4 regions of the Peribacillus sp. YIM B13482 genome follow, and region 3 is predicted to be linked to each of the others. Evidence: riboswitches for the same ligand, from Rfam matches in the RefSeq annotation. Region 3 holds a riboswitch; each other region holds the start of a gene.
The links. A riboswitch is a leader RNA that binds a small molecule or an ion and turns the genes downstream of it on or off. The one in region 3 is predicted to bind S-adenosylmethionine.
Positions count from the first base shown of each region.

Region 1: it holds a riboswitch for S-adenosylmethionine, as region 3 does, so the genes downstream of both, ACFX4L_RS12925 (5-methyltetrahydropteroyltriglutamate--homocysteine S-methyltransferase) here and metK (methionine adenosyltransferase) in region 3, are expected to answer to the same signal.
Region 2: it holds a riboswitch for S-adenosylmethionine, as region 3 does, so the genes downstream of both, ACFX4L_RS21675 (Na+/H+ antiporter NhaC family protein) here and metK (methionine adenosyltransferase) in region 3, are expected to answer to the same signal.
Region 4: it holds a riboswitch for S-adenosylmethionine, as region 3 does, so the genes downstream of both, ACFX4L_RS17535 (YezD family protein) here and metK (methionine adenosyltransferase) in region 3, are expected to answer to the same signal.

Region 1 covers NZ_JBHZPF010000023.1:22,783-30,832, reverse strand. The annotation lists gene ACFX4L_RS12935 (MFS transporter) at 1-941, opposite strand, end outside; gene ACFX4L_RS12930 (ArsR/SmtB family transcription factor) at 1,097-1,399, opposite strand; gene ACFX4L_RS12925 (5-methyltetrahydropteroyltriglutamate--homocysteine S-methyltransferase) at 1,611-2,714, opposite strand; SAM riboswitch class I at 3,024-3,125, opposite strand; gene ACFX4L_RS12920 (hypothetical protein) at 3,301-3,729, shown strand; gene ACFX4L_RS12915 (glycerol-3-phosphate responsive antiterminator) at 3,884-4,426, shown strand; gene ACFX4L_RS12910 (MIP/aquaporin family protein) at 4,664-5,488, shown strand; gene glpK (glycerol kinase GlpK) at 5,513-7,003, shown strand; gene ACFX4L_RS12900 (hypothetical protein) at 7,177-7,467, shown strand; gene ACFX4L_RS12895 (glycerol-3-phosphate dehydrogenase/oxidase) at 7,640-8,050, shown strand, end outside.
Region 2 covers NZ_JBHZPF010000061.1:9,720-17,769, forward strand. The annotation lists gene ACFX4L_RS21670 (Cof-type HAD-IIB family hydrolase) at 1-661, opposite strand, end outside; gene ACFX4L_RS21675 (Na+/H+ antiporter NhaC family protein) at 1,288-2,604, opposite strand; SAM riboswitch class I at 2,797-2,904, opposite strand; gene ACFX4L_RS21680 (SOS response-associated peptidase) at 3,228-3,899, opposite strand; gene ACFX4L_RS21685 (hypothetical protein) at 3,960-4,115, opposite strand; partial or broken gene gltS (sodium/glutamate symporter) at 4,396-5,600, opposite strand; gene hutG (formimidoylglutamase) at 5,630-6,586, opposite strand; gene ACFX4L_RS21700 (LysR family transcriptional regulator) at 6,710-7,609, shown strand; gene ggt (gamma-glutamyltransferase) at 7,777-8,050, opposite strand, start outside.
Region 3 covers NZ_JBHZPF010000036.1:32,991-41,040, forward strand. The annotation lists gene ACFX4L_RS16835 (glycosyltransferase) at 1-510, shown strand, start outside; gene ACFX4L_RS16840 (nucleotide sugar dehydrogenase) at 555-1,856, shown strand; gene pckA (phosphoenolpyruvate carboxykinase (ATP)) at 2,412-3,998, opposite strand; SAM riboswitch class I at 4,398-4,561, shown strand; gene metK (methionine adenosyltransferase) at 4,726-5,919, shown strand; gene ACFX4L_RS16855 (gamma carbonic anhydrase) at 6,440-6,958, opposite strand; gene ACFX4L_RS16860 (alpha/beta hydrolase) at 7,169-7,972, shown strand; gene ACFX4L_RS16865 (hypothetical protein) at 8,047-8,050, opposite strand, start outside.
Region 4 covers NZ_JBHZPF010000039.1:32,429-40,478, reverse strand. The annotation lists gene ACFX4L_RS17575 (NAD(P)-binding protein) at 1-159, opposite strand, end outside; gene ACFX4L_RS17570 (sirohydrochlorin chelatase) at 140-901, opposite strand; gene cobA (uroporphyrinogen-III C-methyltransferase) at 901-1,677, opposite strand; gene ACFX4L_RS17560 (DUF3906 family protein) at 1,697-1,912, opposite strand; gene ACFX4L_RS17555 (nitrite/sulfite reductase) at 1,933-3,558, opposite strand; gene cysC (adenylyl-sulfate kinase) at 3,575-4,174, opposite strand; gene sat (sulfate adenylyltransferase) at 4,218-5,366, opposite strand; gene ACFX4L_RS17540 (phosphoadenylyl-sulfate reductase) at 5,397-6,101, opposite strand; gene ACFX4L_RS17535 (YezD family protein) at 6,288-6,404, opposite strand; SAM riboswitch class I at 6,603-6,709, opposite strand; gene ssuE (NADPH-dependent FMN reductase) at 6,989-7,522, opposite strand; gene ACFX4L_RS17525 (TetR/AcrR family transcriptional regulator) at 7,748-8,050, opposite strand, start outside.

The DNA of each region.
Region 1 (8,050 bases), on a different contig from region 3:
TATTGCTGTGTCGGCCCTGATGACCATGCTGCGAACGACCATAATGTAAGGATTATCAAAACGCCCATCAATGAATTCGTAACGATGGATAACATGATGATCATCATAATATGCAGCGCCATACCGCCAATTAGTGTAAATGATACACCCCATCGATCCGTACTATAACCGCCAAACTTTGATCCGATCAAGCTTGCGATACCGAATATAAGCAAGGCCGTGCTAAGTAGAGAGTCACTTATCCCTGATACGGATAGCAAGTAAGGGGATAGATAGGTATAAGCTATCGAGTATCCGCCAAGCCAGAAGAAGGTTATCGATAATCCAAGGGCAACTTTCCTTTTTTTAAGAAGGGCCAGCTGCTGGAGAAGTGGTACTGGTTTATCCCCTTTGGTAGGAGGAATGGTAAAGAATAAAACGATCATGGCAATCAGGCCGAATAGGGCGATTCCGCCAAAGACGGATTTCCACCCGAATGCATCTGTCATGATTCTTCCGAGAGGTACGCCAATGATAAGGGAAGCTGTAAACCCCATGACAACTGTCGCAATAGAACTTGCTTGTTTATTTGGCGGAGCAAGCTGAGCGGCAATATTCAGAGCGGTGACTACAACCAATCCTGCACCAAGTGCCATGATTATGCGTGCAAATAGAAAAGGTCCAAAGCCTGGTAATAGAAAGGCAAGCAGATTGGCCACTACGAATAGTCCAAGGGAATACAACATTAATCTTCGTCTGTCTAAACTTGCTGTCAAAGCCATGAGAATGGGTGTACCGATTGCGTAGACAAGGGAGAAAATTGTAATGAGCTGTCCTGCGGCAGCAAGGGTCACTCCAAGAGAATCCGCAATCTTATCCAAAATTCCGGATATGATGAATTCGGATGTTCCTACTAAAAAACTGATAATCGCTAACATGTAAATTTTCCATGTATTAAGCAAAATAGATTCACTCCTCATTAATGATTATTAATTTTATATAAAGACATATCGTTATATGTTAATATGTATGAATAAAAAATAAACATATCGCGAAATATCGAAATGTTAGAGAGAAAAATGAACCCAACCCTCTAATGTACGGATCAGGTTCATTTTCATACTTCTTCTTTCAAGAAATCAGTAATTTTTGAGATTGCCTCTTCATCTCGTTTGTAATACGTAAACTTTCCTATCCGCTCCGTTTTAATCAATCCTGCTCTAAGAAGCATCGAGAGGTATTGAGAGGCCGTGGACTGGGTCATGTTTAATTTTTCCGTAATCTGACTTACGCAAACGCCGGTTTCCTTCATGTCTATTCCCTCATGAGGGGTGAAGTGGAGTTCAGGCGCCTTGAGCCATTGTAAGATTTGCAACCTGGATTCATTGGATAATGCTTTAAATATCTCGATTGTTTTCATACATTTCATTATATCGAGAATTATCGATATGTCAAATGGTTTTATCATTCATCGTTAGTTTCATAAATAGCAAAACTTGATACCGTTATCTAAAGAGTCATTAAAGGAATGGAAATGTATTATTGCAAGAACCTAATCGGCTCCCTTATCAGTGCGGGCCGATTAGGTTGTTCAAATCCTGTAAATCAGAATTAAAGTCTCCGCTAAAAAATCATTTCCATACTTCTTTTGCTACATCAACGACGAATTTCAGCTTTTCCCATTGCTGTTCTTCGGTCAGCTTGTTGCCGTGATGGGTGGAGGCGAATCCGCATTGCGGACTTAAGCATAATTGTTCGAGAGGAACGAAGTGCGAGGCTTCTTCAATGCGTGCCTTAACAGCTTCCTTGTCTTCGATTTCTCCATTTTTTGAAGTGACGACACCCAGTACGACCCGTGCACCGCCATTTGGAATGTATTCCAATGGCTTGAAATCTCCTGAGCGTTGATCATCATATTCCAAGAAAAATCCATCCACTGTTTCTTTTGCCAATAAAGTTGGGGCGATACGGGCATAGCTTCCTTCAAACGCCCAAGTCGACTGGTAGTTCCCACGACATAGGTGTGTAGTGACGACAAGGTCTTCTGGTTTGCCTTCCAATGCGCCATTAATTACGCGAAGTGCAAGATCGATTAACTGTTCCCTCGTATATTTTCCATCTTTGAACTGGAAATCTGGAGCTGAAAGTCTGGCTATATATACATCATCCAATTGAAGATAACGTACACCTGCTTCATAAAAAGCCTTCAAAGCATGCTGATACGCTTTGATGATATCATTAGCATAGTCTTCAATATCAGGGTAGATGTCTTCATTATGAATGCCTACAGCAAATAATTGATTCGGACTGGGAATGGTTTGCTTGGCAACGGCGCGTCCGTTCACGATTTTGTTCAATTCAATGAAATCACGAATGAAGGGATGTTCGGGATTGAATGAAACCTTCCCGGTATTGCGGACGTTATATCTCTCTGTTTCGACACCATCGAATGTGAGACCTTTTTCAGTCACATATCCCTCGATGCCATTTAAATGTTCGAGGAAGTCAAAGTGCCACCATGTTCGTCTGAACTCACCATCCGTCACGGCCTCCAATCCAACTTCAATTTGTTTTTCGACAATCCGATTGATTTCTTCGGTTTCAACTTCACGAAGCCGCTCTGCTGAAATGGTACCTTCCTTAAATTGCTTCCTGGCAATATGTAAACGTTCTGGTCTTAATAAACTTCCGACGTGATCGGCCCTGAATGGTGCCTTCGTTAATGTGATTGACATGTTGCATTCCTTCTTTCCTTTTAAAAATAGGCTGTTTTCACATACTCTGTTGCTATTTATCAGGTAGTGAGTTGTGGTTGATTTCCCCTCCAGATGCTCGCTTTCCGCGGGGCGGGCGGTGAGCCTCCTCGGCGTAAACGCCTGTGGGGTCTCACCTGTCCCGCTGCTCCCGCAGGAGTCTCGCACTTCCGCTCCAATCAACCTTAAATAGTTTCGTTTTAAAAACAACAATCTTTACGAAAAGAGCCTAAAAATAAAACACCTCTTCTTAAAAATAAGAAGAGGTGTTGGCAGCAAAGCTATATACTCTTCTTATCTTCAAGTTTCTACACTTCTGGAATTAGCACAGTACATGATCAGTCTGTTGCTGAGGCATCAAAGGGCCAGTCCCTCCACCTCTCTGGATAAGAGTTGTCTATTAAATTAATTAAGACTATACAGGTAGTTTTTATAAAGGTCAAGTAATGAAGGTGGAAGATTTCGAATATACCGATTATTAATATGGGTTGAAATGTTAACTACATCAGGGAACCCGGCATATGCTATAACCGACGTTTCATATGAGCGGCAGGAGGGGAATGCAAGGATGAGTACATTCAGTCCATTCAAAAATGGCATACCGATAACGGTAACTGAAGCCATGATAGAGAAAATCTTAAGAATGAAATCATATGATCAGGTTATTAAAGTCGAGATTACACCAAAGCATATAGTGCTTTCCGGAACGACGGAAGTGAAAAAAATGATGTTTAAGAAAAATGTGGCTTTCCGGATTACATTAAAACCGGTTCACGTGGAAAAAAGAACGATTTCATTTGAATTAGTGGAAATGGAGCCTATTGACAGGAATTTCATTAACCAAAGGATATTTAACAAACCGCCATTTTTTGAATTCGAAAATAGAACGATCAAAATGAATGTTAATGCTTGGAACATCGTGAGAAAAATCCCCGTTGGCACAATTAAATCGTATGAGCTGGTCGAAGGTGCATTGAAAATGAAACTTTCAATATGATGGATCGTTTTTAGCCACAATATTTAAAGGGGATGCCAGGTATGATAGTGTAAGGGTAGGTTGAAATGCCATACCTCACAATGTGTTTGATAAATCAAGCTCTATAAAATATACTAAATTACTTATAGTTTTCCAGGAGATAAGGGGGGGAATAATGGACCAGAAGATTTTGCCTGCTTCAGCAAGCATGAAGGATTTCGAAAGATTTTTAGAAAGTTCCTATGAAATAGGTGTGTTTCTTGATTTGCATATATCACAATTGAAAAACGTAAGTATGATGGCAAAGCAGCATAATAAGAAAATGATTTATCATGTCGATTTGATCCATGGCATAAGAAGTGATGAGTACGCGACAGAATTCATTTGTCAGGAATATCATCCATATGGGCTGATTTCAACAAAATCAAACGTTATATTGAAGGCGAAGCAAAAGGGGGTCATTGCCATCCAGCGAATCTTTTTAATAGATTCACATGCTCTGGAGAAAAGTTATAAGCTGGTGCAGAAAACCAAGCCGGACTATATCGAAGTATTGCCAGGCGCCATGCCATGGATGATAAAAGAGGTGAAGGAACGATTGCAGACACCGATTTTTGCAGGCGGCCTCATACGTACTTCGGATGAAGTCCTGAACGCCCTTGATGCTGGAGCGTCGTCAATCACCACTTCCAAAACTGAATTATGGGATATCGTTTAATGGGGTCGAACGAGGAAGTTGAAAAAAAATACAGAAAAATAGAATAATTCCTCGTGAAATAATTGACAGCGTTTTCACAAACTAGTATATTGTAAATTATAAGTTAATATATGTGACGGAGACTAGGAGATTCACAACAGATCTATTCATAATTTATTTTATGAAGATAGTTCTGCTGTGGATCTCCTTTTATTTGTTGGCATGGTTTAAAAATTTATCAGGGGAGGGGTTTTATTCATGACTCCATTTTGGGGAGAAGTGGTAGGCACGATGATTTTAGTTTTATTCGGAGCAGGTATTGGGGCTGGTTCATCCTTAAAGGGTTCTTATGCAAAAGATGCCGGCTGGATCGTTATCACGATTGCGTGGGGATTGGCTGTTACAATGGGTGTTTTTGCAGTGGGGTCCATAAGCGGGGCACATTTAAACCCGGCTGTTACAGTAGCATTAGCTATCAATGGAGATTTTCCTTGGGCTGATGTGCCAGGGTACATCATGGCCCAAATGATAGGGGCAATTATAGGTGCGACTCTTGTATTCCTGCATTATTTACCACACTGGAAAGCTACGGAGGATCCAGGTACAAAGCTTGGTGTGTTTTCAACCTCACCGGCTATCCCACATACTTTTTCAAATCTATTAAGTGAAATGATTGGTACGTTCATCCTTGTTCTTGGCTTATTGTTTATTGGAGCCGGCGAGTTTACAGAAGGTCTGAACCCATTTGCTGTCGGTTTATTGATTGTTGTCATCGGGATGTCGCTAGGAGGAACGACAGGCTATGCCATAAACCCTGCCCGTGACCTTGGACCTCGTATTGCTCACTTCCTGCTGCCAATACCGGGTAAGGGAAAATCAAATTGGGGATATGCTTGGATTCCGGTTGTTGGTCCGATTGTCGGTGGAGCACTTGGAGCTGTCTTCTATAAAGCGGTCTTTTTAGGTGAATTGACGACAGCCTTTTGGGCTGTTTTAGGAGCAAGTCTGATAATATTGGTGTTAGCATATACTTTTGGCAAAAAGCAATCAAGTGAGTTAGAAATTAGCAACATGGCTAGTTAAATTAAAAAAGGGGGGAAACACAGTATGGAAAAATATATCTTATCATTGGATCAAGGAACAACGAGTTCGCGGGCGATTTTATTTAACGAAAAGGGGGAAATCGTCCATTCCTCTCAAAAGGAATTCACGCAGCATTTCCCTAAACCAGGCTGGGTCGAGCATAACGCCAATGAGATTTGGGGATCAATTTTAGCGGTAATTGCTGGTGTACTATCGGAATCAGGTGTAAAGCCAGAGCAAATTGCCGGTATCGGAATAACCAATCAGCGTGAAACGGCAGTCGTTTGGGATAAGGAAACAGGTACCCCTGTTTATAATGCGATTGTATGGCAGTCAAGGCAAACAAGTGAAATCTGTGATGATTTGAAGGAGAAGGGACTTAATGATCTATTCCGGGATAAAACGGGATTGTTGATAGATGCTTATTTTTCCGGAACGAAAGTGAAATGGATCCTCGATAATGTGGAAGGGGCACGACAAAGGGCAGATGAAGGCAAGCTGTTATTCGGTACCATCGATACTTGGCTGATCTGGAAGCTTTCAGGAGGCAAAGCTCACGTAACGGACTATTCCAATGCATCCCGGACATTGATGTATAATATCCATGAACTGAAATGGGACGAAGAACTGCTGGAGATATTGACTGTGCCGAAGTCGATGCTGCCAGAGGTTAGACCTTCTTCCGAAGTGTATGCCCATACGATTGAATATCATTTCTTCGGCCAGTCGATTCCAATCGCAGGAGCAGCCGGTGACCAACAGGCGGCATTATTTGGCCAAGCTTGTTTTAATGAAGGAATGGCAAAAAATACGTATGGAACAGGTTGTTTCATGCTTATGAATACGGGAGCCAAGGCTGTCAGTTCCGAACACGGACTATTGACGACACTTGCTTGGGGATTGAATGGGAAGGTTGAATATGCATTGGAAGGCAGTATATTCGTAGCTGGCTCCGCAATCCAATGGCTGCGTGATGGTCTGCGGATGCTTAATGATGCCAAGGACAGCGAAGCTTATGCAAAGCGGGTGGAAAGTACAGATGGAGTATATGTAGTACCGGCTTTTGTAGGCCTTGGGACTCCATATTGGGACAGTGAAGTACGGGGAGCCATTTTTGGTTTGACGCGCGGGACATCAAAAGAACATTTCATTCGTGCCACACTTGAATCACTGGCGTATCAAACGAAGGATGTCCTTGATGCAATGGAGGCGGATTCGGGAATCGAGCTGCAGACATTGAGAGTGGATGGCGGGGCAGTCAAAAATGACTTTTTAATGCAGTTCCAAAGCGATTTATTACAGGTGCCAGTCGAAAGGCCGACAATAAACGAAACTACGGCACTCGGGGCGGCGTATTTGGCGGGCCTTGCTGTCGGGTATTGGAAGGATCAAGAAGAAATATCTCAGCAATGGGCGGTGGACAAAACCTTTAAACCATCCATGGAAGTGCAAGATAGAGATAAATTATATGAAGGCTGGAAAAAAGCTGTACATGCAGCAATGGCTTTTAAATAAAAAACAAAGCGAATTCTTTCTAATATAAGCTAGAGTATGATATACTAAAATCAAGTTAATAACTCGGCCGGAGAACAGGAGAGACCATGAATGCGTTATCGTGAATTCGATAATGTGCATTTATGGTCTCTCTTTTTTGTTTTTAAAGGCAGATTAGGGATATTAATATCTATATGGACACTATGAGAACAAATGAACCAATTGAATATAAGGGTAAACAGCACGAACTCACGAGTAAACAGCACGAACTCACGAGTAAACAGCACGAACTCACGAGTAAACAGCACGAATTCACGAGTAAACAGTGCGAACTCACGAGTAAACAGTGCGAATTCACGAGTAAACGTGCGAATTCACGAGTAAACAGCGCGAATTCACGAGTAAACGTGCAGATCACGAGTAAACAGTGCGAACTCACGAGTAAACAGCGCGAACTCACGAGTAAACGTGCAGATCACGAGTAAACAGCACGAATTCACGAGTAAACAGCACGAATTCACGAGTAAACAGTGCGAACTCACGAGTAAACGTGCAGATCACGAGTAAACAGCACGAATTCACGAGTAAACAGTGCGAATTCATGAGTAATACAGGCTAATTGACATTGGAAGGCATTACTTAAAGGAGGAGTCAGGCATGAGGTTTTCAAATTTATATCGGAAAGAAACGATCGAACTTCTGAAAAAAGAAAAATATGATGTGGTAGTCATTGGTGGGGGAATTACCGGTGCAGGGATTGCCCTGGATGCAACGACTCGTGGAATGAAAGTGGCATTGGTTGAAATGCAGGACTTTGCGGCAGGCACATCAAGCCGTTCAACAAAGCTTGTCCATGGTGGTCTGCGATATCTTAAGCAATTTGAAATAAAAATGGTTGCTGAGGTTGGAAAAGAGAGAGAGATTGTTTATGAAAATGGGCCACATGTGACTACACCAGAAAGAATGCTGCTCCCGATGCATAAAGGCGGCACCTTTGGAAAATTCAGTACATCCATTGGACTCCGAGTCTATGATTTCCTGGCAGGCGTTAAAAAAAGCGAACGAAGG
Region 2 (8,050 bases), on a different contig from region 3:
AAGCCAATTTTTCAAGGGCCATTCCTTTTGAAGCTCTTTTACTAGTAATTTCAATGTTGTGATCAGCAGATGAAACAACCATCAACTCATCAAACTGTTTGAATTGGTTCCATGCTCCCTCTAATTTCTTTTTATCAAAAGAACATGCTAATATGTTATAGAATTCTTCCTCCTGTTTTAAGATATCATGATAGTTTTCAACTAAAACATATCCAAACTGGTCAAATTGCCTTTCCGCTACTTCAACTAATTCTTTCATATCTGTATTCAAATCGGCGCTTTTCAAACTTTTAATCTCATTATGGAAATGTTCTCTTCCCTTTTTAAGAGTATAAATGGCTTTATCAGTAAACACTTCGAAATAATAATTCCGTTCATCTAACCATTGGAGAATAGATTCGACACAATCTTTAGTTATCGTAATAGAAGAAATGCACTTTCCGCTTTTGGAATGAATAGTTGCGCCATTTGTCCCGATTACAAATGGGGAAATCCCGGCTTTTTCACAAATTGTTTGAACGTCAAAATAAGCCCGTCCTGTTGAAATAACTACTTCAAAGCCTCTTTCTTGGGCATATTGAATCGCCTTTATATTTTCATCACTAATTTCATTCTGGTCGTTTAATAATGTTCCGTCTAAATCTATCGCAATGAAACTCATGCTATATAGCCCCTTTTCTCATCCTATCTATTAAATTCTCTTTCTAGCTTTTATACCTGCTCTCAATAAAAAGCCAATCTTAATGTGGAATTTTTAAGGTTTATTACTGTTTATTACGGTTCTATCATAATTTATCAATATAAACCCCACATTAATCCAATGTTAAGGTTTTGTAAATCAGGTCTTAATTTGTCCAATTCACCTGCTCTTATTTTCATTATCAACTAGAAAAAAGCCTCAACAACTGACCGTAAAGAGGGGAAAGTAAAGGCAAATCTATTAAAGATAAAGTGAAAAGTTTTTTATTCAAACATATCACTCTTTCCAGTTCGTCATTAAACAAAGCTCCTGTTTAGCTAAATAACACCTATGCAAAAAACTCTCTTGAAACAAGAAATTATCGGTCTTATAAAGAAATTTTCGTTACAAAAGAAAATAAGCCTGAACCAGAATAAATGGTTCAGGCTTATTTTTATTAGTTTAAACTAATAACCTTATTCATAAATATCTTTTTTCATACCAAAATATTTTTGGTCGCATATCGTTGCCAAACGGCAATTTTATGGTAATGCATAACAACACCCTGAATCAATGATTCAGGGTGTTGTTTCAAAATTATTCTCATTTTAAGAAGTACGTTTCTTCGCTTCATCATTTCCCGGCTGAAACCGTGGAAAACCAATCAAGATGGCAATAATTCCACAAATTCCAATAAGTATTGGGTAATAAGAATATGGCAAGATGCTTATAGGGGAAATCTTTGCTACCCCTGCTGCAACAAGGAGCTGTGCCCCATATGGAATCAACCCTTGGATGCAACAGGCAAAAACGTCAAGCAAGCTCGCCGATTTACGTGGATCAATCCCATACTTCTCGGCAATATTTTTGGCAAGTGGCCCGGCAATGATAATCGAAATCGTGTTATTTGCCGTTGAAAGGTTCGTCAAACCAACAAGCCCGGCAATGCTGAATTCCGCTCCTTTTTTTGATTTGCTATTTCTGGTCACAAGGTGGAGTAAATAATCGATGCCACCATTATGTTTGATTACAGCTACCATACCTGCAATTAAAATGGCAAGGAAGGAGATTTCATACATTTCCGCCATTCCTTCCCCAACCTTTTGAATGACACCCAACGGTTGATAACTTCCATCAGCCAAGCCGATAATTCCGGCAAATACAATTCCGATGGAAAGGACCAGGAACACATTGACTCCTGCCAATGCAGTGATCAATACACAAAGATATGGAAGGATCTTCACCCAATTATAAGCATGTTGGGAAATGTCGGCTTGTTCACCCATCGTTAAAATTCCTAGGATGGCACATGTGATGATGGCCGCAGGTAAAACGATGAAAAAATTCACTTTAAACTTATCCTTCATTTTCGTTCCCTGTGTTCGAACTGCAGCGATTGTCGTATCCGAAATGAAGGATAGATTATCACCAAACATCGCACCACCAATAACGGCCGCCATTGAAAGGGCAAGCGAAATATCTGTTTGCTCACTAATTCCAACCCCAATAGGTGCTAGGGCAACAATCGTTCCCATGCTTGTCCCCATAGATAAAGAAATAAAACAAGCAATAATGAAAATCCCTACCATTAATAGATTTTGCGGAAAAACAGCTAAGGCAAGATTCACTGTTGATTCAACTGCCCCCATGCCATTTGCAACTTTGGCAAAAGCGCCTGCCAAAAGGAAAATGATAACCATTAACATAATATTGGAGTCCCCGGCACCTTTACAGAAGATTTCAACCTTTTGATTGAAAGTCTCTTTCCGATTCATTGCCAATGCAGCTGCCGATGCAATAGAAATCGCTACAATCACCGGAAATGAATAAAAATCTTTAGTGATGATTCCGGAACCTATAAATAAAATTAAAAAAACGACAAATGGGATCAATGCCCAAGGATTCCCTTTATTGTTTGCACTCATGATGAACACCTCTTTTTATTTTTCCCATGACATGTGTCACAGCCCTTATTCTTTTAACAGTTTTTGCAAATAACGCTAATAATAACCTGATATGCCCACTAATGGAATCAACAGCTTAAAACTGTCGGCATAAAAAAAGACCTCTTCCTTTAAACAACAAGAAGAGGTCTTTTAATTTATAAAAAAACGCCCCCCTTATCTTTCAGGCAAAAATTAGCCTGCTGGATTTGGCACAGCACTCCTATTAAGTCTGCTGCCGAGACATCTTCGGGCCAGTCCCTCCGTCTCTCTTGATAAGAAGATCTAAATTATATAATTTATCAAATATTACGATATCTACCAGAAAAGTACCAGACTGGAAACTCGCCGAAACCAACTGAGTTTGTGAAAGTGACATCGAAAGCCATATTGAAAAGCAAATATAAGAGTACAGCATTTTATGTATTTTCGCAAGGTTTAGTTTTAAAGTATTTCACATGTGGACCTTAATATAATAAAGGGCCTTTTACAGGTGCAGTAAATAAGTTTTTTTCAATAATGATTTACTTGTTAAACTATGATCCAACCCCTGTCTTTTATCAGGGAGGAACTAAAAATAAAAAGAGGTCTAAAGAAAGGACCTCTCAGCAAATTTGTTGTATCAGGTTAGGTGAATTATTTTTAGTTGAGTTCACATCAGTCGAAACCTCAAATGCTTCCATCTGTTCAGGATCGAATGATTTTAAATACTGCTGCAGATATGCAGGATCATTAATGGATGGATTCAACCAATCTTTTTCATCTTCAGGTTTTAGGATGACAGGCATACGATCATGAATGCTGGTCATTAGCTCATTAGGAACGGTCGTTATAACTGAGCACGAATAAATGTTGATGCCCTCTGGAGATTTCCAGGATTCCCAGAGACCGGCCATACCAAATGGAGCATGATTCTTAAGCTTTATTCGCATGGGTATTTTTCGCTCGGGTTCCTTCTTCCACTCATAAAAGGAATCAGCGATTATCAAGCATCGTTTCTTCTTATACGCATTCTTGAAGCTTGCCTTCTCAGCAATGGATTCCGCTCTGGCATTGATCATTTTGTAGCCCACTTTTTCATCTTTTGCCCAAAAAGGAATGAGTCCCCACCGAAGATATCCAAGTCGATTCCTAGCCCCGTCATTAATGACGGATAGCACGGAGTGGGAAGGTGCAATATTGTAACTGAATTGGTATTCTTCATCAAATGATCCTTGAATATCGAACCGGTCTTTTATTTCTTCAATGTCAGTGAAAAGGGTGAAACGTCCGCACATAATATCGCCTACCGTTTTAAGATTTATTACAGTGTAACAAATGGAACGGGCAGGTACAAATTAGCGTTCTAAAATCCTGATGTCGGTAAATGGTTGATTGAATAATTCACTGGAAATCAAAAGTGTTCCAAGGACCTCTCTTTCATCTTCAGCTTTAATGATTTCCGACAAAATTAATGTACTGCCATTCCTGACCGTTACATTATATTCATTCATAGGATTCCCCCTCATAAGGCTAGATGGTTGTTATTATAAACCAAAAACCTACAAGTATCATTATTGACCTTTAGCAGAGTCGTGGTTAATCCACTAATGAGGAGCCTGTACAGTGGCTCCATTAAACTTGATTACCCTTAAGATTAATCACCCGAAGCAATCCGAGACCCTCATTTCATAGTAAAGGAAGCTTGTAATCTTCCATTTGCATTCAAAATAACATATAGATAAAAAAGACTGTCCATGAATAAAATCAAAGACAGTCTGGTCAGAAGGTTTTTCACTTCAACAAATTTATACTGGTAATGATAATAGGGATAGCAAAAAGGTCGATGAGGAATGCCCCTACGATCGGTACGATAAGAAATGCCCTTCTCGAAGGACCAAATTGACCTGTAATGGCGGACATATTTGCCATTGCGTTGGGTGTTGCCCCTAATCCATGTCCGATAAAGCCACCAACCATGACAGCTGCATCATAATTCTTACCTAGTAATCTGAATAATACCAATGTACCAAGAAGTACTATGAAAAATACCTGGACGAAAACAATTAGAAGCATCGGCAATGCCAAATCGGCCACTTCCCATAGTTTTATGCTCATTAAGGCCATAGTTAGAAAAATTCCCAATGTTACGTCTCCGATTAGATCGATGCTTTTCATATCCACAGCTTCTCTTTTAAAACCATCAAGAATATTTCTAACGATAACCGCTACAAACATTGCTCCTACATAGCTTGGCAAAACAAAACCGGTTGAACTCGAGAAAAGCTCTCCTAAGTAAGAACCTGCTGCCATACAGAATGTTATGATCAGAATCTGGATCATGAAGTTTTGGGCGTTGATCCCTTTGGATGAATCTCCGTTCGCTTCCACGGCTGCTGCCACTTCATCATTAATATCTGCTTCGGATGGCTGTAATTTATACTTAGTGATTAAATATTTAACGGATGGACCACCAGCTAACCCGCCTGCAACCAAGCCAAAGGTTGCTGCTGCAAGTCCAATGGATAAAGCGGAACTAACCCCAAGATCTTCAATTGTCCCGCCAAATGCAGTAGCTGCCCCATGGCCTCCTTCCATCGAGATGGGGCCCATTACTACTCCTAATAAAGGCTCTAAATCAAGTACGGTTGCAAGTGAAACTCCTATCATACTCTGAAAAAGAGCCAGGGCGCCACAAGCCAGCCAGTAAATGACGAGCAGTTTCCCACCTAGCTTAACAAGTTTAAAGCTTGCCCCTAACCCTACAGTTGTAAAGAAAGTAAGCATGAAAAGGCTTTGTAAAGTAGTATCCAATGTTAAATTGATCAATCCAGCCTGTCTGAAGATTGTCACAAGTATCGCGAACAATAATCCTCCCACTACTGGAGCCGGTATGCAAAACCTTTTAAGGATGGGGTTCTTCCTATTAACAGTCCACCCGCCAAAAACAGTGATACGGCGAGAAATAAAGTTGTGATTTGATTTAATTCCAGATTCATCGTATGTCTGCCCCCAGATGTATAATTTACTATTTAAAATGCAGCAATACCTCATTTATTAAATGTGCTGCCAATGTAACGGTTTTATTATTTTCGTCCAACGAAGGATTCACTTCCGCGATATCAAAGGAGAGGATCTTTTCGTTTGATACGACATGCCTAATAATCGCACGGACCAATTTCGGATTCAGTCCAAATGGAGAGGGTGCACTTACCCCTGGTGCGTAGGCTGAATCAATAACGTCAGTACATAATGTAAGAATGATGAAGTCATTTTTTTTAACGAATTCATTTATCCGCTGCTTGGTTTCATTCATTTCGTTCAATGACAAATCTTCTTCCAATATGTAGTCGACCTTACTCCCCTCAGCAGTTTTAAACAGGGCCTTCGTATTTCCCTGTTTCTGAATTCCGACACATAAATATCCACAACTTTGATCTTCGTCCAAAATCTGTTTAAACATCGTTCCTGATGAACTTTCTTTTTCATAAGGCCTCATATCAAAGTGAGCATCAATATTAATAATCCCCAATCTAGCCTTTGGTCCAACGTATTTCCTTATCCCAAGATAATGACCATAAAGGGTTTCATGTCCTCCGCCAAGTATGATAGGAATCGCTTTACTCTCCAATATCTGGGCAACAGCTGATCCCAGTTGAGCTTGGGCATCCTCCATCTCTGAACCTTCACAGATTACATTTCCAGCATCCACCAGCTCGGTTTGGGAGGATAAATGACATGGTAATTTCGCCAAGGACTGCCTTATATGATCAGGACCCTCAGCAGCACCAATCCTGCCTTTATTTCTTTTGACGCCTTCATCACATTTGAAGCCAATCATTCCAAAGGTTCTGGATGCTTTGGGAGAGGTGTTTAATTCCGAAATCGGTGACAAACGCACTCTTTGGTGGTACCTGAAGCTGTCCATTTCAGAATGGGAATCAACCCTTCCATTCCAATAATCTAAAATCGGTTTATTATACATAATTTCTCCTTTATTAAAAAAATTCTGAAATATCTTTTTTAAAAATTATAATTGAGATAATATATAATTACCAATACAAAATTTTAATATATCTATAGTTTTAAACTATAGAAAGGAGAATATATGGATCTTCGCCAACTACGTTATTTCACTACCGTTGTCCAGGAAAAGAATTACTCTAAAGCTGCTAAAATACTGCATATATCTCAACCTTCCTTAAGTAATGCCATAATGAAATTAGAAAAAGAAGTTAGTTTTCAGCTTTTGGAACGTAATACAAGGGGACTTGAGCTTACGGAAGCAGGGGGGATTTTTTATACGAGATCTGTGGATTTGTTAAGAAGATTCAATAATTTTCAAGTGGAACTTGAGGAGATGAAGCATGTTGGAAGTGGAACAATATCTATAGGTTCCATTGAATCATTCAAAATCTGGTTCCCGAAGATAATCAGGAATTTTAAAATCAATTATCCTAATATTCATTTCAAAGTCAGGGAAATATTGGGGGAAGAAAAGGTTATCGAATCGTTAAATCGGTTTAATGTTCATTTCACCATCACGAACCAGCCAATTAACCATGAGAAAATCATATCTGCACCCCTATACAATGAAAAATTCGTGCTTTTGGTCCATAAAGATGACGAATTAAACGAAAAAGAGTCTATCACTTTCCAAGACCTTGCAAAGAAAGAATTGATCATCAGTACAACTGGATTTCAAACAAGAGATGATATCTTAATAGCATTCAAGCATGAAAAGGCACTTCCCAATATTATTTACGAAATAGAAAGACTTGAAACAGCTTGCAGTTTGGTGGAAGAAGGACTTGGTGTTACAATTTTACCGGAAAGCTATGTAAAATCCGTTACAACAACCGATACTGCAATCCGTGCAATAGAATCTAATTTTTTGGAAAGGACTGTATACCTGGCCTACTTGAAAGATCGATATCTGTCACCTGCGGTATGTAAATTAGTTGAGGAGATACATCGCTTTTTTAATGAGAGTGATAGAATCGACTAACTAAAAAAGCAAATCTTCACTGAAAAAATGCACAAAAAAAATATTCCCCTTTCTGCACAATGCACAAGGGGAATATCATTAGTCTGGACCGTTTCACTTCCCAATTTCCTTCTTTACATCTTTTTAAAGGAATCCTGTCTGGACTGGTTATATTAGTCAGGATGAAATCAATTCGTCACGCTACCATCATCGTCGGGATCTTCAAAATCCGCTGGATCTTTTTCCAATAGTGCCTCTTTGTCTGTTTCGTTCCATTTTGTTTTATATCCTAACGATTTCGCTACTTTTAACACCGGTAAATACGATTTTTTATCTGGTTCATATGTTTCTAAGTCACCTGCTCCAATTACACCCAATCCAAGTAGCAATTTGTCTGATTGGATATAGGGTTTTTCATCTATCAGTTTCATTTGTTCAGCTGTATAAGGATAAACGGCTCCA
Region 3 (8,050 bases):
CAAACGGGCAGGGGGTTAGAGAAAGTGGTTGAGGCAGTGCCGATGATGGAAGCTGGAACGCTTGTTTTCATTGGAGATGGAAAGATCAAGCCTGAATTAATAAAAAAGGTGGAGGCAATGGGTCTCGAACATCGGGTGAAATTTATCCCGAAGGTGCCTGTTGACGATTTGCTTCATTATACGAAAAACGCATATTTAGGTTTTCAGGTATTGAATAATGTCTGCTTTAATCATTATTCTGCTTCTTCCAATAAGTTGTTTGAATATATGATGAGCGGAGTTCCTGTCATCGCCTGCAGCTTTCCAGAAATTCAAAAGGTAGTAGACACTGAGAAGGTTGGTATGTGCGTCGACTCCCATGATCCCCGTTCTATTGCAGACGGAGTCAATTATTTATTAAAGCATCCAGAAAAAAGAGCGGAAATGAGCAGCAACTGTCTGAAAGCCCGCCTAAAATACAATTGGAAGCAAGAGAAAGAAATCTTCATCCAAATCTATCAATCAGCTTAACAAAACTAGAATACTAGAAGAAAATATGATGAGGAGTGGTTATTATGAAATTATGTACAATGGGACTAGGTTATATAGGACTTCCAACATCTTTAATGTTCGCAAAACATGGAGTAGATGTTGTTGGCGTGGATATCCATCCTGATGTTATTAATAAATTGAATAATGGAAAGCTCCATATTGAAGAACCTGGACTAGAAGAAGTGTTAAATGAAGTGCTAGATGCCAAAAGATTTCGTGCTGCCTTAAATCCTGAGCCTGCGGATGTTTTCATCATTGCGGTCCCAACTCCAAACAATGAGGATCAACACCAATCGTGTGATCTTACCTATGTTATGCAAGCAACTTCAAGTATTCTTCCTTTTGTTCAGAAGGGAAATGTCATCATTATTGAATCGACGATTGCACCAAGGAGCATGGATGATCATATCAAGCCATTGATTGAGATGTCAGGGCTAACGATCGGGAAAGATATCTTTCTCGTACATTGTCCGGAACGTGTCTTGCCTGGGAGAATACTAGAAGAATTGGTGCATAATAACCGAATCGTCGGCGGCATTACAGAAGCCTGCTCCTACAAAGGAAGCCTTGTCTATGAAACTTTCGTTAAAGGGGAAATCATTCGTACGGATGCGAAAACGGCTGAAATGTCCAAGTTGATGGAAAATACCTTCCGTGATGTGAATATTGCTCTTGCGAATGAGTTGGCTAAAGTTTGCTTCCAATTGGATATCAATGTATTGGATGTCATATCAATGGCAAATAAGCATCCACGTGTAAATATTCATCAACCAGGACCAGGGGTAGGTGGACATTGTCTCGCGGTCGATCCTTATTTCATTGTCGCTAAAGCTCCTGAGACAGCTAGAATCATCAAATTAGCCCGCGACACGAACGTTTCTATGCCGTATTATATCGTCAATTGTGTCAGGATGTTACTTGAAGGTATCCGTAAACCAAAGGTAGCGGTTTTTGGACTTGCCTACAAAGGAAATGTAGATGATATCCGTGAAAGCCCGGCCATTGATGTTGTAAATATCCTGATGAGCATGGATCAGGTGGAAGTATCCTTGCATGACCCACATGTCCAATCTGGAAAAATGCCAGTCGTTTCTGTCGAAGACGCTGTAAAGGATGCCGACCTGATTCTTGTCTTAACCGATCATAATGAATTTAAAGAAATGGATTATGACAAACTTTCGAATAAGATGGCTCATAAAATAATTTTGGATACTCGAAATTGCATTGATGCAAATAAACATAACACCCAAATTGTCAACTTAGGCAATGTATTCGAATATAAAACAGAGCATTTGAAAGAAGTAAGGAACAAAATGATTATCTAATAAACAACTGATTCTGCTGCAAGGCCGGAAATGGATAGGATAGAGAATAAAGGGTGTTGACTCAGTCAGCACCCTTTAAGTTTTGCAACATGTTAAAAAATCATTTGAAATAATAATAGGATGAACCTGTAATTTTTTATTTGCAGCAAAGTCTAAATTAATTAGGAGGAGGTGGGGCGGGCAAGAGGAGTGGTTTTATAGTATGAAAAAAGGATGACGAACTTTCTCGTTTATTATATGGCCAGCAGGATGTATAGGATTGGTTCAGGAGACCTTTCCCCGGGCTTTCTGAACAAATGGAATATAGCCACTAGCTGGAACATAGGAGACAGTTTCTTAGCTGTTTTTATTTAAAAATATAGATTGGATAATACTATATGTTCTGTAAATATGACTTCCTATGTGGACATGTGAAGAGCAGATTTGGTTTGCCTTGCGCTTCAGGCTAATGTGGCTTTTACAGCAGTGAGATCGTAATGGTTGATTTTTTGCTCAGATTAGTCAGTTTATAAAGAAAGGACCAAGCAAGGGCTTGGTCCTTTTGGGTACAATTTATTATGCTGTCGGGCCGCCAAGTTCTTCGATTTCACTTGGAACGCTTCCGAATTTTTTAAAGTTTGCACGGAATTGGGCAGCAAGAGCTGTAGCTGCTTGTGTATATGCAGCAGGATCTTCCCAAGTCTTGATTGGCTGAAGCACTTCGTCAGGAACACCAGGAACATGAAGTGGAATATCCAAACCAAAGATATCGTCTTTGGTTGTCTCGATATTTGCTAATTCGCCTTCAAGTGCCGCTTGTACCATCGCACGAGTGTAAGCAAGTTTCATACGGCTGCCAGTTCCGTATGCACCGCCAGTCCATCCAGTGTTGACAAGGTATACCTTTGCGTTGTGCTCGTCAATTTTATCTCCAAGCATTTCAGCATAGCGTGTAGCGGGAAGCGGTAAGAATGGTGAACCGAAACATGTTGAAAATGTAGCTTCCGGTGAAGTTACTCCTCTTTCAGTACCAGCCAATTTACTTGTGTACCCACTTAGGAAATGGAACATTGCCTGTTCCTTGGAAAGCTTGCTGATTGGAGGCAGTACGCCTGAAGCATCAGCTGTTAAGAAAATGATTGTATTTGGGTGTCCTGCGATACTTGGGCTCACGATGTTATCGATCGCTTGCATTTGGTATGCAGCACGAGTGTTTTCTGTTAATGAACTATCATCATAGTTCGCTTCACGTGTTTCAGGATCAACAACTACGTTTTCCAATACGGCACCGAAACGGATCGCATCGAAAATTTGTGGTTCTTTTTCGCGTGAAAGGTTGATCGTTTTAGCATAGCAGCCGCCTTCGATGTTGAAAACACCGTTAGAAGACCAGCCGTGCTCGTCATCGCCAATCAGTTTACGATTAGTGTCTGCGGATAACGTTGTTTTACCTGTACCGGACAGTCCGAAGAATAAAGCGACGTCCCCTTCACGTCCTACGTTAGCAGAGCAATGCATTGGAAGGATTCCAGCCTCTGGAAGTAAGTAGTTCATGATCGAGAAGATCGATTTTTTCATTTCTCCTGCATATTCCGTTCCGCCGATAAGGATGGTGCGGCGTTCAAATGAAACGATGATGAAAGTTTCAGAAGAAGTTCCGTCCACTTCTGGATCTGCTTTGAAATTAGGTGCCGAAAGTATTGTGAATTCTGATTCGTGACCTCTTAGTTCCTCTTCGTTTGGACGGATGAACAAAGTATGGGCGAAAAGATTATGCCAAGCATATTCATTAACAACTTGGATAGGAAGGCGTGATGATTCGTCTGCACCAGCGAAACCTTTGAAAACAAAAATCTCTTCTTTTGCTTTTAGGTAGTCAACTACTTTATTATATAGTTTATTGAACACATCTTCGGAAATTGGCCGGTTCACTGAACCCCAATCGACTTTATCTTTAACAGATGCTTCTTCCACGATATATTTATCTTTAGGTGAACGACCAGTATATTTGCCGGTTTCAGCTTTTACTGCTCCAGTTGATGTTAAAACGCCTTCGTTTCTGCTCAATACCTTTTCAACCAATTGAGGAACTGAAAGTTGAGTTTGAACATTGTTTCCTGTTAATAATTGGTGTAACTCATTAGAAACATCTACAGAATTCATATATGAGGTACCTTCCTTTGTTTAAGTTTTTATATTACAATTAGTATAACACATTCATTTAAATAGTCTATACTATTTATTTTTTTTTGTGATAATTTTCAACTGGCCGCATTAATCAATTTAAATGGGAAGGAACCGAGTCAGGATGATCGCATATACTTTCATGGAAGCATCTTAATTTTGAATGGTAAATCATGATGCCTTTCCAATTCTTTTTCTCAATGTTCTATTATTAATGGCAATTTTCATTATTTCTATTCGCCCTGGCTTGGAAACCCTTTAAAGACGTTGAACCAACACGTATTTTCACGTGAACCCCATTCTGGGGGAAATGTTCTTTTTTAGAAAAGCATTGACAAATTCCAACCAGATACGATAATATCTTAAATTGTACGGATTCTCTTATCCCGAGTTGGTGGAGGGACAGGCCCTTTGAAACCCAGCAACCTGCCATATTGAACTTGACTCCAAGATCGATCGCCGAAAATAAAGCGATGGTTCTTCAAGGAATAGTGGTGATGGTGCTAACCTGAGCAAGGTAAAAAACCCTTGAACGATAAGAGTGAAAGGATAGAAGACAGAATTTTAAACCTTTCCTCATTTGCCAGGGAAGGTTTTTGTGTTTTTAATAAGTAATTCTGTGTCTATAGTTGAAACTAATGAGGGAAACGAGTTCCGTAAAAAATCAGGCTTATGCCTACAACATACTAACTTCCAAGGAGGAAATATGATGTCAAAGAAACGTCTATTTACTTCTGAATCTGTTACAGAGGGCCATCCGGACAAGATTTGTGATCAGATTTCAGATTCCATTTTAGATGCTATCCTTGCTAAGGATGCAAATGCACGTGTTGCGTGCGAAACAAGTGTAACAACAGGTCTTGTACTTGTTGCTGGAGAAATTACAACATCCGCTTACGTGGATATTCCGCGTATCGTTCGTGATACGATTGCAGGAATTGGCTACACACGTGCGAAATACGGTTTCGATGCTGAAACTTGTGCTGTATTAAGTTCAATTGATGAGCAGTCTGCCGATATCGCAGCTGGCGTCGATAAAGCATTGGAAGCTCGTGAAGGACACATGTCAGAGGAAGAAATCGATGCAATCGGTGCAGGGGACCAAGGTCTTATGTTCGGATTTGCCTGTAATGAAACTGAAGAGCTTATGCCGCTTCCGATCTCATTGGCACATAAACTTTCATTCCGCCTGGCTCAAGTTCGTAAAGATGAAACGCTTGCTTACTTACGCCCTGATGGTAAAACACAGGTAACTGTGGAGTATGATGAGAATAACCGTCCTGTACGTGTAGATACGATCGTTATCTCTACACAACATGATGCAGAAATTACGCTTGAACAAATTCAAGCAGATTTAAAAGAACATGTAATTAAAGCAGTTGTTCCAGCTGAATTGATCGATGCTGAAACTAAGTACTTCATCAACCCGACTGGCCGTTTCGTAATTGGCGGACCTCAAGGGGATGCTGGTCTTACTGGACGTAAAATCATCGTTGATACGTATGGCGGATACGCTCGTCACGGCGGCGGTGCATTCTCTGGTAAGGATGCTACTAAAGTTGACCGTTCTGCGGCATATGCTGCTCGTTACGTTGCGAAAAACATCGTGGCAGCTGGCCTTGCTGACAAAGCGGAAGTTCAATTGGCATACGCAATTGGTGTGGCAGAGCCTGTATCGATCTCGATTGATACATTCGGAACTGGTACTGTTAGCGAAGAAGTCCTTGTTGACCTAGTTCGCGCTAACTTCGACCTTCGTCCAGCCGGTATCATCAAAATGCTTGATCTTCGTCGCCCGATTTACAAACAAACAGCTGCATACGGACACTTTGGCCGTACAGATGTCGATCTTCCATGGGAACGCACAGATAAAGCAGAAACATTAAAAGCACAAGCATAATCAATAAATGAAAAGGTGTCCCGCTTATAGCGGACACCTTTTTTTTATTGACTTATTTTGCCGTCAGAGGGAATAATTCAAGAAATCCCATAGAAATCCACTCACGTGCATATACCCGTGAGATTAGTGCGAATACTCGTGAGATTGGTGCGTATACCCGTGAGATTGTTGCGAATACTCGTGAGTTTGGTGCATAAACTCATGGATTGGTGCGAATACTCGTGAGTTTGGCTCGTTTACTCGTGAGTTTAGTGCGAATACTCGTGAGATTGGGCGTTTACTCGTGAGTTTAGTGCGAATACTCGTGAGTTTGGGCGTTTACTCGTGAGATTAGTGCGAATACTCGTGAGTTTGGTGCATATACTCGTGAGTTTAGTGCGAATACTCGTGAGATTGGCTCGTTTACTCGTGAGTTTAGTGCGAATACTCGTGAGTTTGGTTCATTTACTCGTGAATTTGGCTCATATACTCGTGAGTTCGTAAGTTTGGTGCGTACCTATAAGTTCCCGCTATATTCAGTTTATTTTATACGTTCTGCCGTTTTGTAGTATTGCCCTTTTTCAGCATATTCGCGTACGATACGTTCCATATCCTGACGGTCTTCTTCGTTGATTTCACGAATGACCTTAGCTGGGCGTCCGAATGCCAACATGTTCGGTGGAATGACTTTGCCTTGGGGAACGAGACTGCCTGCACCTATAAAAGCCCCTTCGCCGATTTCCGCTGCATCAAGCACAATCGAGCCCATGCCGATCAAAGCTCCTTTTCGGATTTTACAGCTATGTAAAATGACCTGATGGCCAATGGTTACTTCATCCTCGATGATCAATGGATTATTTGGGCTTTGGTGCAGAACGCTGTTATCCTGTATACTGACTTTGTTCCCAATGATGGTTGGGGATACATCGCCGCGTATGACGGAATTGAACCAAATTGACGATTCTTCACCAATTTTCACATCACCTGTCACGACAGCGTTTTCAGCAATATAAGCGCTTTCAGCGATATCAGGTTCTTTACCTTTAAACGGATAAATAATCATTTTCAATCATTTCCTTTCCGAAGTGAATGTTTTTATGTATTATTTTAATATACCGTATGCAAATACACTTGGCTATTTATAATATAAATGTACAACTTGTTAGGTTTCTTTTTTGGCGAAAATCACGAATATGGTTATAATTTATATATATTATTTTAACTATCATGGATCGTATACAACAAGTGAAAAGTGAAAGGGGGATTTCGAATGTGGAAATGGGAGACAGAAGGAGACGCAAAAGGCGTAATTGTCATCATTCATGGGGCGATGGAACATCACGGCCGTTATAAGTGGTTAACACAAATGTGGCTTTCAGCTGGATACCATGTCGTCATGGGCGACCTTCCTGGGCAGGGTATGACAACTCGCGCCTACCGGGGACATATCGATTCCTTTGATGAATATTTAGACGAAGTGAAAAGCTGGATAGAAGAGGCTTACGAATATTCGTTGCCGGTCTTTTTACTTGGACATAGCATGGGCGGTTTGATTTCGATACGCCTTCTTCAGGAAGAGGAATGGGACATTGCAGGGGTGATTCTTTCTTCTCCATGTTTAGGCCTCGTGACGAAGCCGCGGAAGTTCCTGACAACCATCTCCCATGGTTTGAACATCATGATGCCTCAGTTAAGAGTAGATTCCGGATTGACACCTGAAATGGCGACGAGAAGTGCGGAAATTCGTGAATCCGATAGAAACGATACATTATATATCACGAAGGTTTCGATTCGCTGGTATCGCGAGCTTGCACAGGCGATGAAGGATGCTTTTGAAGAGATTCCCGAATTTCAGGATGTGCCGCTTTTGGTCATGCAGGGCGGAGATGACCGAATCGTGAATAAGAAGGCGGTTCGTGAGTGGTTTAATTATAACCTGGCCAGTGAAAAGCAATATAAGGAATGGCCGAAGCTTTATCATGAAATCTTCAACGAACCGGAGCGTGATGATGTATTCCAATATGCGCTGAGTTTTGTTGAAAATCGTCTAAAGATATTAGGGTATGTCGTTTGATCGGTAAATCCTGCGGAATAATTGAAAAAGCTGCTGAAGTGAGACATTCAGCAGCTTTTTTTATTTGAAATGGATCAA
Region 4 (8,050 bases), on a different contig from region 3:
TTCTTTTTCCAATAGTTGAAATCCCTCGCATATCTCAGGGCTTACGATGGTCACTTCAGCACCAGCTTCCAACAAGGGGCCGGCTTTAAAGTAACCTATTTTTCCACCGCCGATAATGACACACTTCTTGTTCGCGATATTAAGCGTAATTGGATACATAAGCTCCCTCTCCACTCACTTCATGAATTCGTTCTGATATTGCATGTTCAATCTTTGGATGATAACCTAAGTAACGGCAAAGTATGATTTTTTGCCTTCCCTTTTTTTGGATCTTTCTCAGCCTATTTTCGATTGACTTCATTAAGATACCAGTAAACAATAGGTAAGGAATGATAAAAACTTGGTTTGGTCGGGATTCCTCAGCAAAATCCAATGCTTCTTCAAAGCTTGGTGTGGCAGCTGTCAAATAACATTCCTGGACCCGGCTTTTAGGAAACCTGTTCCTAAGCAAATCCGCTATTCGGCCTAAATCCCTTTTCACATCGGGATCACTGCTGCCCCTTCCGACCAATAAAACCAAAGAATCCTCAGTAACCCGCTCTTTTGTTTCTTCCAACCGTTCCACTAAAATGTCAACCATTTTATCACTGACACCAATCGGTCTTCCGTATCTCAAGTCAACTGCAGGGAACCGTTTTTTCATTTTGTTCAATATGACTGGTATATCATATTTTGCATGTACAGCAGTCAGCAATAGAACGGGAATAGCGATGATTTTCGTCGCTCCTTTTTGTACACACCGTTCGTAGGCGTCTTCTATCGTTGGAGTTTCCAATTCTAAGAAGCAATACTCCTGAATGGAATTTGGCTGTGCTGCCATACAAACTTTAATAAAGTCAATGGCTTGGGCTGAAGCTTCTTTAACGCGGCTTCCATGGCAAATGTATAAAATGGCTTCCATTAAAATGCCTCATTTGCCAACAAATTTTCGGCTTGTTTTGCTTCAAACCATTTAATTTTTTCACGCAAATTAACGACATCGCCCACGACTATCATGCAAGGGTTCGAAATCTGTTCGTTTTTGGCCGTATCCACTACATTAGCCAAGGTACTGACAGCTGTCCTTTGTGTTTTTAAAGTCCCCCAATGGATGAGAGCTACCGGAGTCTCTGGACTTTTTCCATGCTCCATAAGTTTTCCTTGAATATATGGCAGGTTTTTAACACCCATGTAAATGGCTAATGTATCGATTCCTTTTGCAAGGGCTTCCCACTTGATATTATCCTCTTCATCCTTTTTCCGATGACCGGTGACGAACGCGAAAGATGATGCGTGGTCCCTATGTGTAACTGGAATTCCTGCATAGGCTGTAGCGGCAATTCCAGCTGTAATTCCTGGTACAATTTCAAAGCTCACTCCACTTGTGGCAAGGGCTTCCGCTTCCTCTCCGCCTCTACCGAAGACGAATGGATCGCCACCTTTCAATCGGGTGACGACTTTTCCCTTTTTTGCATATTTGATCAGGAAACGATTGATAGTATCTTGCTGCAATAAATGGTAATCCGGAAGTTTACCGCAATTAATCAACTCTACATCGGCTTTTGCATAATTTAATAGATCTTTATTGATAAGTCGATCATATAAAATGACATCAGCTTCTTGAATGCATTTTAATCCTTTTAATGTAATTAAATCTGGATCTCCGGGACCGGCTCCTACTAGATATACTTTCCCCATTTATGCAACCTGCCTTCCCTTAGAGAATCGTTTCGAATTCCGATAAAATGAAACCAGCTCCATTTTTAATTTTCTTTTTTTCGTATAATGAGATGTCGTCCACCTCAGGCATTTTCAAATAATGCTTTTCCAGCTCGATATCAACAAGTTCAAACGCCTTTTCATCTGAATCGGCAACAATGATGACATGGATTGGCTCTTCCTTGATAGTGACTTCAAATCTGTATAGATTCATGAATTGCTTACCTTCCCCTATTAAACGGCCACTTCGGCCATTATATCATCAAGCTTACTTTGTAACTCTGCTATTCCTACCCTTTCCACAAAATCAAGGAAGGTTTCGGATAGAAGCTTTGTTTCTTTGAAAAATAGGATTAGTTCTTTCAGAACATGATAGAGCTGTTCAGCTTCCACTTTTCCTTTAAGTTTTTCATTGAACTTCCCGCCTTCATTCAGCGTTCCTCCGACGTATATCTCAAAAGCTTCGACCATCTTTTTGTCCTGATTTTTCATTTTTATGCCTTGAAGCCCTATTTCGGCGATTGCTCTTTGACCGCAATTATTCGGACAACCGACCATATGCATCCTTACAGGCACATCGAGATCTATTTCCTTGTCCAGTGTTTCAGAAATGGTCCTCATTCGTTTTTTTGTTTCAACGAGTGCCAGGTTACAATACTCGATGCCTGTACAAGAAACGGAATAACCAATGAATTTTTTTGGTTGATATGGAAATCTTTCAAAGATGGATTCCTGTTTTAATTCCTCAAGTTTTGCATCCGGCACATTTGGAATGATTAAATTTTGAGAATTACAGTTGCGGATTTCACCATTTCCATATTTCTTCGCAAGTTCGGCAAACTCGATCACTTCGTCTGGATTTAGACGACCAACTGGTATATTGACTCCAACATAGTTCAGACCATCTTGTTTTTGTTTATGGATGCCATAGAAATAACCTGCATTCCATCCCTTCACTGCACTTTCTCCCTTTTCAGGAAGCGGCCCCGTGTATTCCAGCAATTTTTCCTTGAATTGTTCAGGACCCCAGTCAGCCACAAGGAATTTCAATCGGGAGCGATGACGCTTTTCACGGTAGCCAAAGTCACGGAATATGGTCGTGATGGCTGCTGCTACTTCGACTGTTTTTTCAGGTAAAATGAATAAGTCAAGTTCTTCTGCCAGCATCGGAACGGAGGAAAGCCCCCCGCCCACTTTTACGTGAAAGCCAACTTCCATTACTCCATCAATTTCTTTTGTAGCTGGATTGAATGAAACACAGTTGATTTCAGCATTCGAAGCATTATGGATATTAGCACTAATGGACATTTTATATTTCCTTGGAAGGTTCGAATAGTCTTCGTTAAGGCGGAAATACTCAAATACATCATTTAGGACTTCACGTGTATCAAAAATTTCGTCAGGGTCGATGCCAGCTAATGCATTCCCGATGATATTACGTGTGATATCACCGCATGCACCGGCCGTAGTCAGTCCAACCTGTTCTAAACGGCTTAAGATATCCGGGACTTGTTCGATGGTCAACCAGTGAAATTGAATGGCTTGACGGGTTGTAATATCATATACATCCCTCCCATAATCTTTAGCGATGTTAGCTAGTGCCATTTGTTGATCATAAGTCAGGATACCTCCGGGAATAACGACACGCATCATCCAGTAACCAGCTTCTTTTGGCCGTTGCAGGTATAGGCCTGCCCATTTGAACATATCCCAATTCTCTTTAGGAATGGAATCAAAACCATTTGCAGCGTAATGTGGAATATCATCGAATATCTTCAATCCGTCTTTTTCCAATTTCCAGATTTCCGTTTTATTTTTAGCGATTAGTGGATTTTCCGACCAAAATTTCTCGTAAACCATTACATTTCCTCCTTGATTAGATCGCTTTCTTTGCTGTCAAATAGCCGATTACCTGTTCAACGCATTCTTCAATGCTGTATTGGTCGGATTCTAAAATGATTTCCGGTTGTTCAGGTTCTTCGTATGGAGAGTCGATTCCGGTAAAGTCTTTAATGATTCCCTTACGCGCCTTGTCATACAGACCTTTTGGATCACGCACTTCGCACTCTTCGATCGGACATTTTATGTATACTTCAATAAACTCGCCTTCTTCGAGTAAATCACGTACAATCTGCCGATCAGCTCTAAAAGGTGATATGAAGGCGGTCAATACGAACTGCCCACTATCCACGAAGAGCTTGGAAACCTCACCTATCCGCCTGATATTCTCGGTTCGATCCTCTTCAGAAAAACCTAAATCTTTATTTAAACCATGGCGGATATTATCACCATCCAAAACATAACTTCGAATATTCCGATTATATAACTCTTTAGCGACCGCGTTAGCAATCGTTGATTTTCCGGAACCCGAGAGTCCTGTAAACCAAAGAACTGTGCTATCATGCCCGTTCTGCTTCCGGCGGAGCTCCTTGGTCAATGACGTTTCATGCCAAGTGACATTCGTACTTTTACTCATATAATAATCCCCCTCATCATGTGATCCTTCAATTTATGTCCAATCAGTTATAAACTTCATTCTTTTTTAGACCTTCGATCAGCACCTCGATGACTTCTTTACGGCTAAAGGTAGCTGGAGGAATTTCTCCATTTCGCAACATTTCCCTTACCTTCGTTCCGGAAAGGATGACATGGTCTTCCTTTCCATGCGGACAAGTTTTAGCTGAAGCCATATTGCCACATGCTTTACAGTAAAAACTATGTTCAAAGAATAATAGTGTGATCCCTAATTCATCCGCGTTAAAATTCCCAAAGATTTTTTGAGCATCATATGTGCCGTAATAATCGCCCACACCCGCATGATCACGTCCGACGATAAAATGGGTGCAACCATAATTTTTACGGACCATCGCATGGAAAATGGCTTCTCTTGGTCCTGCATAACGCATGGCAGCAGGGAAAACGGCAAGAGAGACACGATCCTTGGGATAATATTTATCAAGCAGCACTTTATAGCTCTCCATTCGTACATCTGCCGGAATGTCATCGGATTTAGTGGCCCCTACAAGAGGGTTTAAGAATAAGCCATCGACAATCTCCAAAGCTGTCTTTTGAATGTATTCATGCGCACGGTGAACAGGGTTCCTCGTTTGGAATCCGACAACGGTTTCCCAGCCTTTTTCAGCAAAGGCTTTCCTTGTCTCAACTGGGTCCAAATAATGGGCTTGAAATAGCGGACGCTTTATTCTCTTGACTAATTTTATTTCTCCGCCGACATATACATCCCCGCGGTTATATAAATTTCTCACTCCAGGATGCTCCCCATCATCCGTTTGATATACTAAAGTCGCTTCCAATTGTTTATCGGGAGTGAAAATATCAGAAACGGAGAGGACCCCATATGTTTCACCCTCATGAGTCAGCTTCACTTCTTCACCTATAATAAGAGATTCTGCAGCTTTTTCAGTCAAAGGCAGCGTAATCGGGATGCTCCAAACATGGCCGCTGCTAAGTCTCATATCCTTGACAACTGTCTCATAATCACTTTTCGTAAAGAATCCTTTAATCGGACTGTAGGCACCAGTGCCTATCAATTCAAGGTCACTTAATGCTATTTCATCAATTTCGATTGACTTTGTTATTTTACTAAAATCATATTTTGGTTCCCAAAGATCGATTAATGTTCCTCCGTGCGGTAGACTGATTGTCATGCTAATTTCCCCCTATGGTTTCTATTTATTTTAAGATAAATGCAATCCGCATTCTGTTTTTTGCGCACCTTGCCAACGGCCTGAGCGTAAGTCATCGGCATTGATGGCAGGTGCCGTACACGTTTTACAGCCAATGCTCGGATATCCATTATCATGCAGGATATTATACGGAAGTCCATTTTTGTGGGCGTAACGCCAAACATCTTTCCATGTCCAATGAATGAGTGGACATATTTTAATCGATTTGAACTTATTATCCTTGTTGATATACTCGGTCAGCGCCCTTGTTTCGGATTGCTCCCTCCGCAGTCCAGAAAGCCAGGCTGTTGCCGTTGAAAGCACATCAGTAAGCGGAGTGATTTTCCGGATGTTACAACACTTATTGGAATCACTAACCCATAATTCATCTCCATATTCCGCTGCTTGTTCCTCAAGCGTCAAGGCAGGTTTCTTCATTTCGATCGAAAGCTTTGGATATCTCTTTTTCACTTGATCGATCAGTTGGTAAGTTTCCTCGAAATGTACATCTGTATCCAGGAAAACAATTTTTGCCGATGGGTTGACCTTCGCCAATAAATCCGTAAGCACGATGCCTTCAATACCAAAACTACAGGCATAAATGAGTTTGTTTCCATATTGTTCATTCGCCCATTGCAGAACTTCCAAAGCACCTTTTGTCTCACTATCTTCAGGAAATGCAGGTAAATCCCCGGTGTTGAAATTTTCATAATTTATTAATGCAGCCAACTTTATTACCCCCTCTAAGAACTTGCTCTATGTTTCACAGGTTAGAGTAACTGTAGATCAATTCCCGTTGTAATCTTCTCGAGTTATATGATCCTAGGAAAAAGAGACGAATCTAACCAATACTCTTTTTATATCAGTTAAACCCGCCTCTAGTTTTTCTAGTCAGCAGATACCTTATTTAATTCTTAGTTTTTCATTTCTTTCCATTTGAATGATTTTACCATCTTGGACAATAAGTGTAATGGATCCATATTTCATTGAATTAAGCATTTCTTGAAGTCGTTCAAATATTTCTGCAAGCTGATTCTCTTTATCCAAACCTGTTCCCCCTTTAAGGAATTCCGGAATATCTTTTTTTAGAGGCTGATTAAACGAATTTCTTAAATTTATATAATTCCTAACAACCTTACATTGCTATGGTTTGCCAATAATTTTTTCGAAAAACAAAAATCTTTCCATGATGGAAAGATTCCAAGGTAAATATTCATTACCTTATCTTCCAAAATGATCAACATTTTGTTGGATGTAGCACCTTGCATATCATGCAGGTTGCTGGACTTCAAAGGGCCAATTCCCTCCGTCGCTCTGGATAAGTTTTATTATTTTAAATATTAACATAAATTTAATCCTTGTCAATGGAGTTTTCTTATAAATTAACTTGGTTTAATATACTGGATGAACTGTTATTTTTATACACACTATTCCATTAATGATTTTATGTTCATTTAAATACGAAAATAGACTCATTTTTTTAGTTAAAGTCTCCAAAAAAATGCGCCTATTTCATTAATTAGCCTATTATTGACGTCTGGAATTATTTTTTAAAAAAATATTCGAATACCAGTCCTTTTGTTGAAGTCGATAGCTTGCAGCCATTAATTCCTTAATTGAATCGCTTCTACAAATTCCTGAACCTGACTCTGAACCCGATCCACTAAATTCAAATCATTAATCGGGTTTTCTGAATTCTGTTTATCTATTTCCTTATCCACAAAATATATGCCCTGCAACGGCTCGCCTTTCAATATTGAAATTAATGGTTTAAGCGCGTAGTCTATCGCCAATAAATGCCTGTTACTTCCGCCAATCATAATTGGCAGCACTGGCTTTCCCTTAAAAGCTCCTTCTGGCAGCATATCAATCAAGGCTTTCAATATGCCTGTGTAAGAGGCCTTATATACAGGTGAACCAATAATAATTCCTCTAGCTTCTTGAATTTTTTCTGAAAGCTTTAAAATTTCTTCACTATTATATTTCCCCTGGAATAAATCATCTGCTGAGAATTCCGTAATTGAGTAATAAGTTGTGGTAAATCCTTCTTTTTCAACTAAAGATTGAATATGTTTTAGTGATATGTCCGTTCTTGATGGAACCGCTGGACTTCCTGATAAAATTACGATTTCGCTCATTATAAATCCCCTCCATGTTACATGATTTCCAGATAAAATCCTCATAATGTCATATCGTGCAGTATGTATTTATCGTAATAGTCTGAAAAATATAAGTCAAATTTTACACTCCTGTTTATTTAATTCACGAATTGACTTCGTCAATAAGAATGATCGCTACCCATTCAAAAATAAAACGGTCATATTTACGACTTGATGCTCATGCCTTTAAATATGACCGTTTTATTATGTATGATTGTTTTTCCCATGAATACCATAAACCAAAAGTTGAGCAATGCTCTTAATTCGCTCAGCAGTAAAATATGGTTCCTTTTTCTGTTGATGAATCTCATAATGAGTGGATAACGCCAATGTGAAGGAAATGATCCCTACATTAAATAGAATAATATCAGAAATATAATGTATCTCTCCGCTATCTATTCTTTTTTGTATTTCTACATGTTTGGCATTCGGCTTGAAAATCTGATCCACATATTGCTTTGAAATATCTTGATCGAATTGCGTTTCCCGAAATAATATCGAAAATTG